Linked DNA regions of Ketobacter sp. MCCC 1A13808. The protein of the gene in region 2 binds, or shares a complex with, the protein of the main gene of each other region. Links are inferred from orthologs where the notes say so. Each region holds a gene or a part of one and is shown on either strand. Other genes may lie near its edges.

Region 1 (4,321 bases), on a different replicon or contig from region 2:
TTTTTATCGCCGGGTTTTAGCCGATACCGCTACACCGCTGGGGCAATTGTTAGCGTCACTGTACGCAAGCATCGATCAGGTACCGCTAGCATTGACCACCGCCGACAATATTCACCGCATAAAGCAAGAGCGCGAAGAAGTTTCCAGGGAATTTTTTGACCGTCATGCGGACCAATTCCGTGAGCAACAGGAATTGATTGCTCTGTTCGATCAATACGCCGGCAACGTCAAAGACATGCTGCTGCAAACCGATCCGCAAAAGGATCACAGCGCGCTGGAGATCGGACCCGGCGAAGGTGCATTCCTACCCACGCTGTCACAACTGTTCGGAACCGTCACCGCCATCGACATTTCCAAAGAGATGTTAGAAAAGGCAGAAGCATTACGGCAGCAACATCAACTGGATAACGTTACGCTACTGTGTGCCGATACCGAAGATGCCGTGCAGCAGGCCAAACAGTTTGATCGCATCGTCTGCAATATGGTTTTACATCACGTACCGTCGCCGGCTGATGTTTTTGAAGATTGCACCCGGTTATTAAAAAGTGGCGGCACATTAGTGGTGGCGGATTTATGTCACCACGATCAGGATTGGGCAAAACAAAGCTGCGGTGATTTGTGGCTGGGTTTTGACCCTGAAGAGTTAACCGATTGGGCGCAAGAAGCCGGATTGGACAGCAAGGACAGTCTCTATCTGGGACTACGAAACGGGTTTCAGATTCAGATCAGACGTTTCGACAAACTTTAACATTGAACGCAAGCAAAGGAATCGAGTGTAATGAGCGAATACTCCATTTTCACATCAGAATCGGTCTCTGAAGGCCATCCCGATAAAATGGCAGACCAGATATCAGACGCTGTGCTGGATGCCATTATTAAAGACGATCCGCACGCCCGTGTGGCGGTGGAAACTATGGTTAAAACCGGTATGGCCGTTATCGCCGGAGAGGTTCGCACCAACACCTACGTCGATCTGGAAGACATCGTACGTAACGTAATTCTGGACATCGGTTATAACAGTTCTGATGTCGGATTTGATGGTGCCTCTTGTGCCGTTCTAAATGCTATCGGCAAACAATCTGCCGACATTGCAGTGGGCGTCGACGAAGCCGAAGACAAAGACCTGGGTGCAGGTGATCAGGGTTTAATGTTCGGATACGCCACCAATGAAACAGACGTACTGATGCCGGCAGCGATACATTATTCACATCGTTTAGTTCAGCGTCAGGCCTATTTACGTAAAAACAAAATTTTATCCTGGCTGCGTCCGGACGCCAAAAGCCAGGTCACACTGCGCTACGAAAATGGCAAGCCTGTTGCTGTAGATGCGGTCGTTCTGTCTACCCAACATGATGAAGGTGTAAAGCTGGCCGATCTGCGCGAAGCCATTATGGAAGAACTGATCAAAAACGTACTTCCGGCTGAGTGGCTGCACAAGGATACTCAATATCACATCAATCCGACCGGCCAGTTTATTATCGGCGGGCCTGTAGGTGATTGTGGTCTGACCGGCCGTAAAATTATCGTCGACACTTACGGCGGCGCGGCGCGTCATGGTGGTGGTGCGTTCTCTGGTAAAGATCCTTCCAAAGTGGATCGCTCTGCTGCTTATGCCGGCCGCTATGTTGCAAAAAACATTGTCGCGGCAGGTCTGGCCGACCGATGCGAAATTCAGGTTTCTTATGCCATTGGTGTAGCTGAACCGACTTCAATTTCAATCAATACGTTCGGCACCAACAAAGTCAGCGAAGAACAGATCGCCGGCCTGGTACGTGAACACTTTGACCTGCGCCCGCGCGGTGTTATTGAAATGCTGGATCTGCGCCGACCTATTTATCGTGCCACTGCAGCCTATGGTCACTTTGGCCGTGAAGAAGCAGAGTTCACTTGGGAAAAGACCGACAAAGCAGCCATTTTGCGCGACGCTGCCAATATTTAAATTCATTCAACTATTTACTCTTCAAAGGGCTGAACTATGAACGCCGTTCTCGAAAACAATTTTAGCGATTATAAAGTTGCTGACATCTCACAGGCCGACTATGGCCGCCGCGAAATCGAAATCGCTGAAGGCGAAATGCCTGCGCTGATGGCACTGCGCACCAAGTACAAAGCGGAACAACCCCTGAAAGGCGCAAAGATCATGGGTTGCATTCACATGACCATTCAAACCGCTGTATTGATCGAAACACTGATCGAGCTGGGTGCAGATGTACGCTGGTCTTCCTGTAATATTTTTTCCACACAGGATCACGCTGCTGCTGCAGTCGCCGCTGCCGGCATTCCAGTGTTTGCCTGGAAAGGTGAAACCGAAGAAGAGTTCTGGTGGTGCATAGAGCAAACCGTTCTGAGCGAAGGCAAAGAGTGGGACGCCAATATGATTCTGGACGACGGCGGTGACTTAACCCTGTTGTTACATGACAAATACCCGCACATGCTGGACCGCATTCACGGTATTTCAGAAGAAACCACTACCGGTGTGCACCGTCTGTTGGAAATGCTGGAAAAAGGCACCCTGAAAGTTCCCGCGATCAATGTCAACGACGCCGTAACCAAATCCAAAAACGACAACAAATACGGTTGTCGCCACAGTCTGAGTGACGCCATCAAACGTGGCACCGACCATCTGCTATCCGGTAAGAAAGCGTTAGTGATCGGCTACGGAGACGTAGGCAAAGGATCTGCTGCTTCGTTGCGTCAGGAAGGCATGATTGTGCGGGTCACTGAAATCGATCCGATTTGCGCAATGCAAGCCTGTATGGACGGTTTTGAAGTGTTGTCTCCCTATAACGACGGGATCAATGACGGCAGCGAAAATTGCATTAACACAGCACTGTTGCAGAACACCGATCTGGTGGTTACCACCACCGGTAACGTCAACGTCTGTGATGCCAATATGCTGAAAGGCCTGAAGAACGGCGCAGTCGTATGCAATATCGGTCACTTCGACAGTGAGATTGATACAGCGTTTATGCGTAAGAATTGGGAATGGCAGGAAATTAAGCCTCAGGTTCACAAAATCTACCGCGACAAAGCCAGCAACAACCACTTGATCCTGTTATCCGAAGGTCGTCTGGTCAACCTGGGCAATGCCACAGGCCACCCATCACGCATTATGGATGGATCTTTCGCCAATCAGGTTCTGGCGCAAATCTATTTGTGGGAACGCAAGTTTGCCGACCTGCCTGCAGCAGAAAAGCAATCCAATCTGTATGTAAATGTGCTGCCGAAAAAGCTGGACGAAGAAGTCGCTGCAGAAATGGTGCGTGGCTTTGGCGGGGTGATTACGCGTATGACCGACACCCAGGCGGAATACATTAACATTCCGGTTGAAGGTCCTTTTAAACCAGACAGCTATAAGTACTGAACAATGAATTCACAAACGCAATATGATAAACGCTACAGCTTTGAATTCTTCCCACCAAAGACCGACGCCGGTGTGGAAAAGCTAAAGCGCGTACAACAGGAGCTGGCGGCGAAAAGCCCCAGCTTCTTCTCTGTCACTTATGGTGCCGGCGGCTCTACTCGGGATCGCACGTTTCAAACCGTAACGCAGGTGAAGCAGAATACCGGTATTAGTACTGCACCTCACTTATCTTGTGTAGGGGATAGCAAATCACAATTGGGGGAAATTCTGCAGCAATATGTCTCCAACGGGATTGAGCGTATCGTTGCCCTGCGCGGAGATTTGCCGTCAGGGATGGGAGCCTCTATTGGCGAGCTGAAATACGCCAGTGATCTGGTTGCATTTATCCGCGAACAGACAGGTGATCATTTCCATCTTGAAGTTGCTGCTTATCCGGAAATGCACCCTCAGGCAAAGAGTATGAACGCCGATCTGGACGCCTTCAGAGCCAAAGTGGAAGCCGGTGCCAATAGCGCTATCACTCAGTATTTTTTCAATATCGATGCCTATAAGTTTTTCGTGGATAGCTGCGAAAAAAGAGGACTGGATATTCCGGTGGTACCCGGCATCATGCCCATCATAAATTACGAAAACCTAGTTCGGTTTTCTCAAATGTGCGGTGCAGAAATTCCGCGCTGGATTCGGGTTCGGATGGAATCTTATTCCGGTGATCCAACTTCCGTTCTGCAGTTTGGCGAAGAGGTCATCACCAGTCTGTGCCAGTCACTACTGGGGATGGGCGCGCCCGGTTTGCATTTCTATACAATGAACCAGTCCGCACCGACCCTGGCAATTTGGGATAACCTGGATCTGAGTTAACGTCGCCCACTGCCCAGACAGATCATCGGCTATCGGAAGGCTAGATAAGAATCGCTTTCAGTTAGCTCGCACTGCAGGCAGGACGGTAGTGGTGACCTG
Region 2 (5,833 bases):
GCGGATAATCCGGGCGCATCAGCACCTGCAAGCTCCAGTAGCACCCGGAACTGACCCGGCAAGGTAACCGAGACACAACTGAACGGCCGCACACTGCTGACAACTTTCGATGCCTGAGACGACTTTTGTTGAACCGCGCCCAACCCTAACCTGGCTAAATCCAGCTCCGGGATACCGGTATCAACCGCCGGCAGGTGCTCGGCAGAGCCCTCTGTTTCCAAGTGCGACTTCGAAGGCGCGATCGCCACCGAGGTTTTTTCTGCTGCGCTCTCAGCTGGTATTTCACTAAGACCTTCAAATGCCTCGCCTTGCGTGTCGTGATTATCTGCATTATTTGCAAGCCCACTCCACTCTTCCGCATGGGGCACTACTTCATCCCACTCCAATACCGGTAATTGCAGCACGCCGCTTATCGCGGTGTGCGCGACATATTGGGTGATGCCGAGGGCTTCCAGATAAGCGATGCGATTTGCTTCGGGGATCATTTACACGCCTCCCTTCTGGGGGTGCGCTTTCTTCGAATCCGCGCTAAGGTGATTCAATGCATTCAGATACGCTTTTGCGGATGCCGCTACAATATCGATATCCGCTCCATGACCGTTGACAATGCGCCCGCCTTTTTCCAGCCTGACCGTCACCTCACCCTGAGAATCCGTGCCGCTGGTGATCGCACTAACATTGTAAAGTTCTAACTGGGCGCCGCTCGATGCAATCTGCTCAATCGCTCTGAAGGTGGCATCCACCGGCCCGGCTCCTTCGCTTTCCCCGTGCTGCTCTTTGCCGGCGACACTCAATACAATTTGAGAGGTCGGCACTTCGCCGGTTTGAGAACAGACACTGAGCGATACCAGTGCATATTGCTCGTTTTCACTGGCTGTGAGGATATCACTGATAAGCGCCTGAATATCCTCATCAAAAATTTCATGCTTTTTATCTGCCAGGTCTTTGAAACGCTGAAACGTTTCATTCAGTTCCATTTCCGATTTCAGCACAATACCCAATTCATCGAGCCGCGCCCGGAACGCATTCCTGCCTGAATGTTTACCCAACACCATCCGGTTTGCATTCCAGCCGACATCTTCAGCTTTCATAATTTCGTAAGTTTCACGGAACTTTATAACACCGTCTTGGTGAATTCCCGATTCATGCGCAAACGCATTGGCGCCGACAATGGCTTTATTGGGCTGAACCGGAAAGCCGGTGATTGATGAAACCAAACGTGAAGCCGGTGCTATTTCCCGAGTATTAATATTGGTGACGACATCGAAAAAATCCGGACGGGTTTGAACCGCCATTACAATTTCCTCTAGCGACGCATTTCCCGCCCGCTCACCCAAGCCGTTAATCGTACATTCCACTTGGCGAGCGCCCTGCGCAACCGCTGACAGTGAATTCGCAACGGCCAGACCCAAATCATTGTGACAATGAACTGAGAACACCGCCTTATCTGCATTCGGCACTCTCTCCAGCAACTGCCGAATCATTTCACCGAACTGCAGTGGCACGGCATAACCCACTGTGTCAGGGATATTGATCGTGTTGGCCCCCGCATCAATCGCAGCCTCAATAACCCGACACAAAAAATCCACATCCGAGCGCCCAGCATCTTCACAGGAAAACTCAACGTCTTCACACAGATTGCGCGCCTTTTTTACGGCTTTGATGGTTTGCTCGATGACCTGCTCCGGAGTCATCCGTAATTTATATTCCATATGGATCGGAGACGTGGCGATAAAGGTATGTATACGGCCCGCATTGGCATTTTTCAATGCTTCCGCAGCGCGCTCGATATCCGCATCAACCGCTCTGGCCAAAGAGCAAACCCGGCTTTCTTGTATGGTATCTGCTACTGCTTTTACAGACTCAAAGTCGCCCTGGCTGGCGATAGCGAAACCCGCTTCAATGACATCCACCTGCATCCGTTCCAGTACTTTGCCGATACGGACCTTTTCTTCCAGTGTCATGGACGCGCCGGGGCTTTGTTCTCCATCCCGCAAGGTGGTATCAAATACGACTAGCCTGTCTTTACTCATGGTTCACTCCGCTAGAGTCGGTGCAAAATAGACGCTAATGATGATCGCTCCGGCCAATGATCTCAACCGTCGGCAGGGCTTAATGCAGTATATAAAAAAACCCCGTCAAATGACGGGGTTTTATAAGCACTTGCTTTCAGTACTAAATAGGGGTCAGGGCTGACTACATCATGCCGCCCATGCCACCCATTCCACCCATGCCGCCCATATCAGGCATTGCAGGAGCGCCTTTCTCTTCAGGGATATCAGCAACCATCGCTTCTGTCGTAATCATCAGACCCGCAATAGAAGCAGCAGCCTGCAGAGCAGCACGAGTTACTTTGGCAGGATCCAGAATACCCAACTCGATCATATCGCCATATTCACCGGTCGCAGCATCGTAACCGTAATTGCCGGTACCTGATTTTACTTTATCAACAACAACAGAGGCTTCTGCACCCGCGTTAGCCGCGATTTGACGGATTGGCGCTTCCATCGCACGCAATGCCAATTGAATACCGGCAGTCTGGTCTTCGTTCGCTCCTTCCAGAGAGCCGATTGTTGCCAAGGCACGAACCAGAGCAACACCACCGCCAGGAACAACACCTTCTTCAACTGCCGCACGTGTTGCATGCAGAGCATCTTCTACACGGGCTTTCTTCTCTTTCATTTCCACTTCGGAACCGGCACCGACTTTGATTACCGCAACACCGCCGGCCAATTTGGCTACGCGCTCTTGCAGTTTTTCTTTGTCATAGTCAGAAGTCGCTTCTTCGATTTGCTGACGGATTTGCTTAACGCGAGCCTGAATCTCAGATTCTTCACCGGCACCGTCGACCACGATGGTGTTTTCTTTGGTAATGGTTATCTTTTTAGCCGTACCCAGATCATCCAGAGTCGCGCCTTCCAGAGACATACCCACTTCTTCGGAAATCACGGTGCCGCCGGTCAAAATGGCCAGATCCTGCAACATCGCTTTACGACGATCGCCAAAACCGGGAGCCTTAACAGCAGCCACTTTAACGATGCCACGCATGTTATTCACAACCAGGGTTGCTAATGCTTCGCCTTCAACATCTTCTGCGATGATCAGCAGAGGCTTACCCGCTTTTGCAACCGATTCCAGAATCGGCAACATGTCACGAATGTTGGAGATTTTCTTGTCGACCAAAAGCATGAACGGGCTTTCCAGTTCAACGCTCATTTTTTCTTGGTTGTTAATGAAGTAAGGAGACAGGTAACCACGATCAAATTGCATGCCTTCAACAACTTCCAGTTCGTTCTCCAGGCCGCTTCCTTCCTCAACCGTGATAACGCCTTCTTTGCCTACTTTTTCCATGGCTTCTGCAATGATGCTTCCTACAGAAGAATCGCTATTAGCAGAGATGGTGCCTACTTGCGCGATCGCTTTAGAATCTTCACAAGGAGTAGACATTCTGCTCAGTTCTTCAACCACAGCTACAGTGGCTTTATCAATACCACGCTTAAGATCCATCGGGTTCATACCGGCCGCCACCGCACGCAGGCCTTCGGATACGATCGATTGAGCCAGCACGGTTGCGGTAGTTGTACCGTCACCCGCTGCATCGTTTGCCTGGGACGCAACTTCTTTTACCATTTGCGCACCCATATTTTCGAACTTATCTTCCAGTTCAATTTCTTTCGCAACCGATACACCATCTTTAGTGATGGTTGGTGAACCGAACGACTTTTCCAATACTACATTGCGGCCTTTTGGGCCCAGAGTGACTTTAACTGCATCTGCTAATACGTTAACGCCGCGAACCATTCTGGAACGGGCGCTGTCGCCGAATTTAACTTCTTTAGCTGCCATTTTTCTTTCCTTTTGAATTCTTAGAGTTCTTCAATCGCTTGTTGATTGAAACCTGTAAAGTTCGGGTCGCTTAGCCTTCCAATACACCGAAGATTTCGCTTTCAGCCATGATCAGCAGTTCTTCACCGTCAATTTTGACGCTGCTGCCTGCATACTGGCCAAAGATTACTTTGTCGCCGGCTTTTACATCCAGAGGACGGACTTCACCGTTCTCGGTCGTTCGGCCCGGGCCAACCGCCAGAATTTCGCCTTGAGAAGGTTTCTCAGCTGCGGAACCAGGCAATACGATGCCACCAGCACTTTTTGTTTCCTCTTCAACACGGCGAATGACGACGCGATCATGTAAAGGACGGATATTCATGAGTTTTCAGTCTCCCAATTAATCTTGTTGTTTAGACAAGTAGATTTGCTACGTTTAATTTTGGTCAATTGCGCGGCAATCCACTTATTAGCACTCTCAACCGCAGAGTGCTAATAATAATGCTGCCGATGAATCCGTCAAGAGCCTCTTACACATACCTGGACTCTTTCTTCGGGATGCCTGCTAATTTGGGATGCAAAGCGAATTTTCAAGGCCTGGAGTAGTATTTATTTGATAAAATCGGCTAATTGTAGTGAATTCGTCACCCCGGATAACCAATTACCCTGCTGTGGGATCCGGTATCGGTGAACTACCTGCCGCATGGGGGTCATTACCAGCGTCAGGTCTTGTCTTTCTTTTCCGCCTCACCTTCAATAATCAGGTGACCTTTTCCGTCTTCATAGACCTGCGGATTGTCTGAATCGGCACTAGCCTCAGGCCGAGCTCGACGATATTGCTGACCATAAGCGGATGCTGAAAATGGACCAGTTGCCCCCCCGCGATGTATCCAGACGCCGGATGCACCGGCCGCACTGCCCATTGTGCCCACGGAATTCAGCATGCCCTTCTTAATCACATAAGACGCCATACCCCGGCGGGTGTGGGGCAGCAGCAGCAGAAACCCGATGCCGTCCGTTATAAAACCGGGAGTTATCAGCAATGCCCCACCCAATAGCAGCATCACACCTTCAACCATCTCATTACCCGGCATTTCACCTCGCTGGATTCGCTTATTCAGCCTCACCCAGGTTTGCAGGCCCTGCCAGCGAAACAGCGCCGACCCTAACATCGCCGTCAACACGGTAAGCAGGATTGTCACGCCCCATCCGACGGCCTGTGCCACTTGACCGAGCACCATGGCTTCCAGCAAGGCAAATATGAAAATAAACAGAAAGACGCGCCCGAATCCCATTATGGTTCCTAAATTTGTATGTATGGCTTTTAGCAGCCGTCAACTTGGGCTGCAATATCTTTATATGGAGACAAAACCTGGGTTTCCAAGTTCCCTTTTTGATCCGGTTCAGCCAGGCCCTCACCAGAAAAGGCGGTTTTAGGGCAGCCTTAAACGGCGAATAATATCCGGAAATATAATAGATCAGCCATGTTCTTGAGCATGTCTGGTGGTAATATTGGCTGGCTTTCCGAATATACCAACTGAATTACCTCATGAATAAACGCTGTATCAATACCGTCACAACCCTGTTCACCCGACCACTCGCCTTTCTTTTGGTTGTGCTGTTGATGGCCTGTACTACCTGTGTTCATGCAATAGAGGATGAGCCTGCTAACTACGTGTTCGCATCTTATTTAGGTAACGGACTTTATAACGGTACTGACAATTCGGTGTTTGTGCTCAACATCCCCTTGAGCTATGAAATCCCGGGACACTCGGATTACCGCCTGAGAATAACCACCTCGCTCGGATTTTATGAATATGGGCGGGATCAGATCGACGACTTACAGCTACCGGATGATGTCGGCACCATCGCGGTGATTCCGGGTATAGAAAAGGTGTTTAACATCACCGACCAATGGGAACTGACCCCCTACCTGGACATTGGCTGGGCCAAAAACCTGTCTACCCACGAATCTGCCCGAGTGTTTTCGACAGGCGTTCAAAGCCGC

Evidence for each region.
Region 1: the proteins of groL (region 2) and metK are in contact, whole or in part, in a cryo-EM structure (PDB 8P4O), measured with the Escherichia coli proteins. The link is inferred for Ketobacter sp. MCCC 1A13808 from one-to-one orthologs.

What each region holds. Positions count from the first base shown.
Region 1 is NZ_VRKW01000009.1:20,606-24,926, forward strand. The notes cover bases 1-2,858. They hold metK (methionine adenosyltransferase), read left to right. Parts: upstream 1-778; coding sequence 779-1,939; downstream 1,940-2,858. Other genes in these bases: FT643_RS15870 (ArsR/SmtB family transcription factor), read left to right, coding at 1-748; ahcY (adenosylhomocysteinase), read left to right, coding at 1,976-2,858. Outside these bases: more of ahcY, read left to right, coding at 2,859-3,364; metF (methylenetetrahydrofolate reductase [NAD(P)H]), read left to right, coding at 3,368-4,222. UniProt on the Escherichia coli protein: Catalyzes the formation of S-adenosylmethionine (AdoMet) from methionine and ATP.
Region 2 is NZ_VRKW01000001.1:732,796-738,628, forward strand. What follows is about bases 1,522-4,428. They hold groL (chaperonin GroEL), read right to left. Parts: upstream 3,847-4,428; coding sequence 2,197-3,846; downstream 1,522-2,196. Other genes in these bases: FT643_RS03150 (2-isopropylmalate synthase), read right to left, coding at 1,522-2,033; FT643_RS03160 (co-chaperone GroES), read right to left, coding at 3,917-4,207. In the rest of the region: FT643_RS03145 (hypothetical protein), read right to left, coding at 1-485; more of FT643_RS03150, read right to left, coding at 486-1,521; FT643_RS03165 (FxsA family protein), read right to left, coding at 4,548-5,120; FT643_RS03170 (hypothetical protein), read left to right, coding at 5,375-5,833.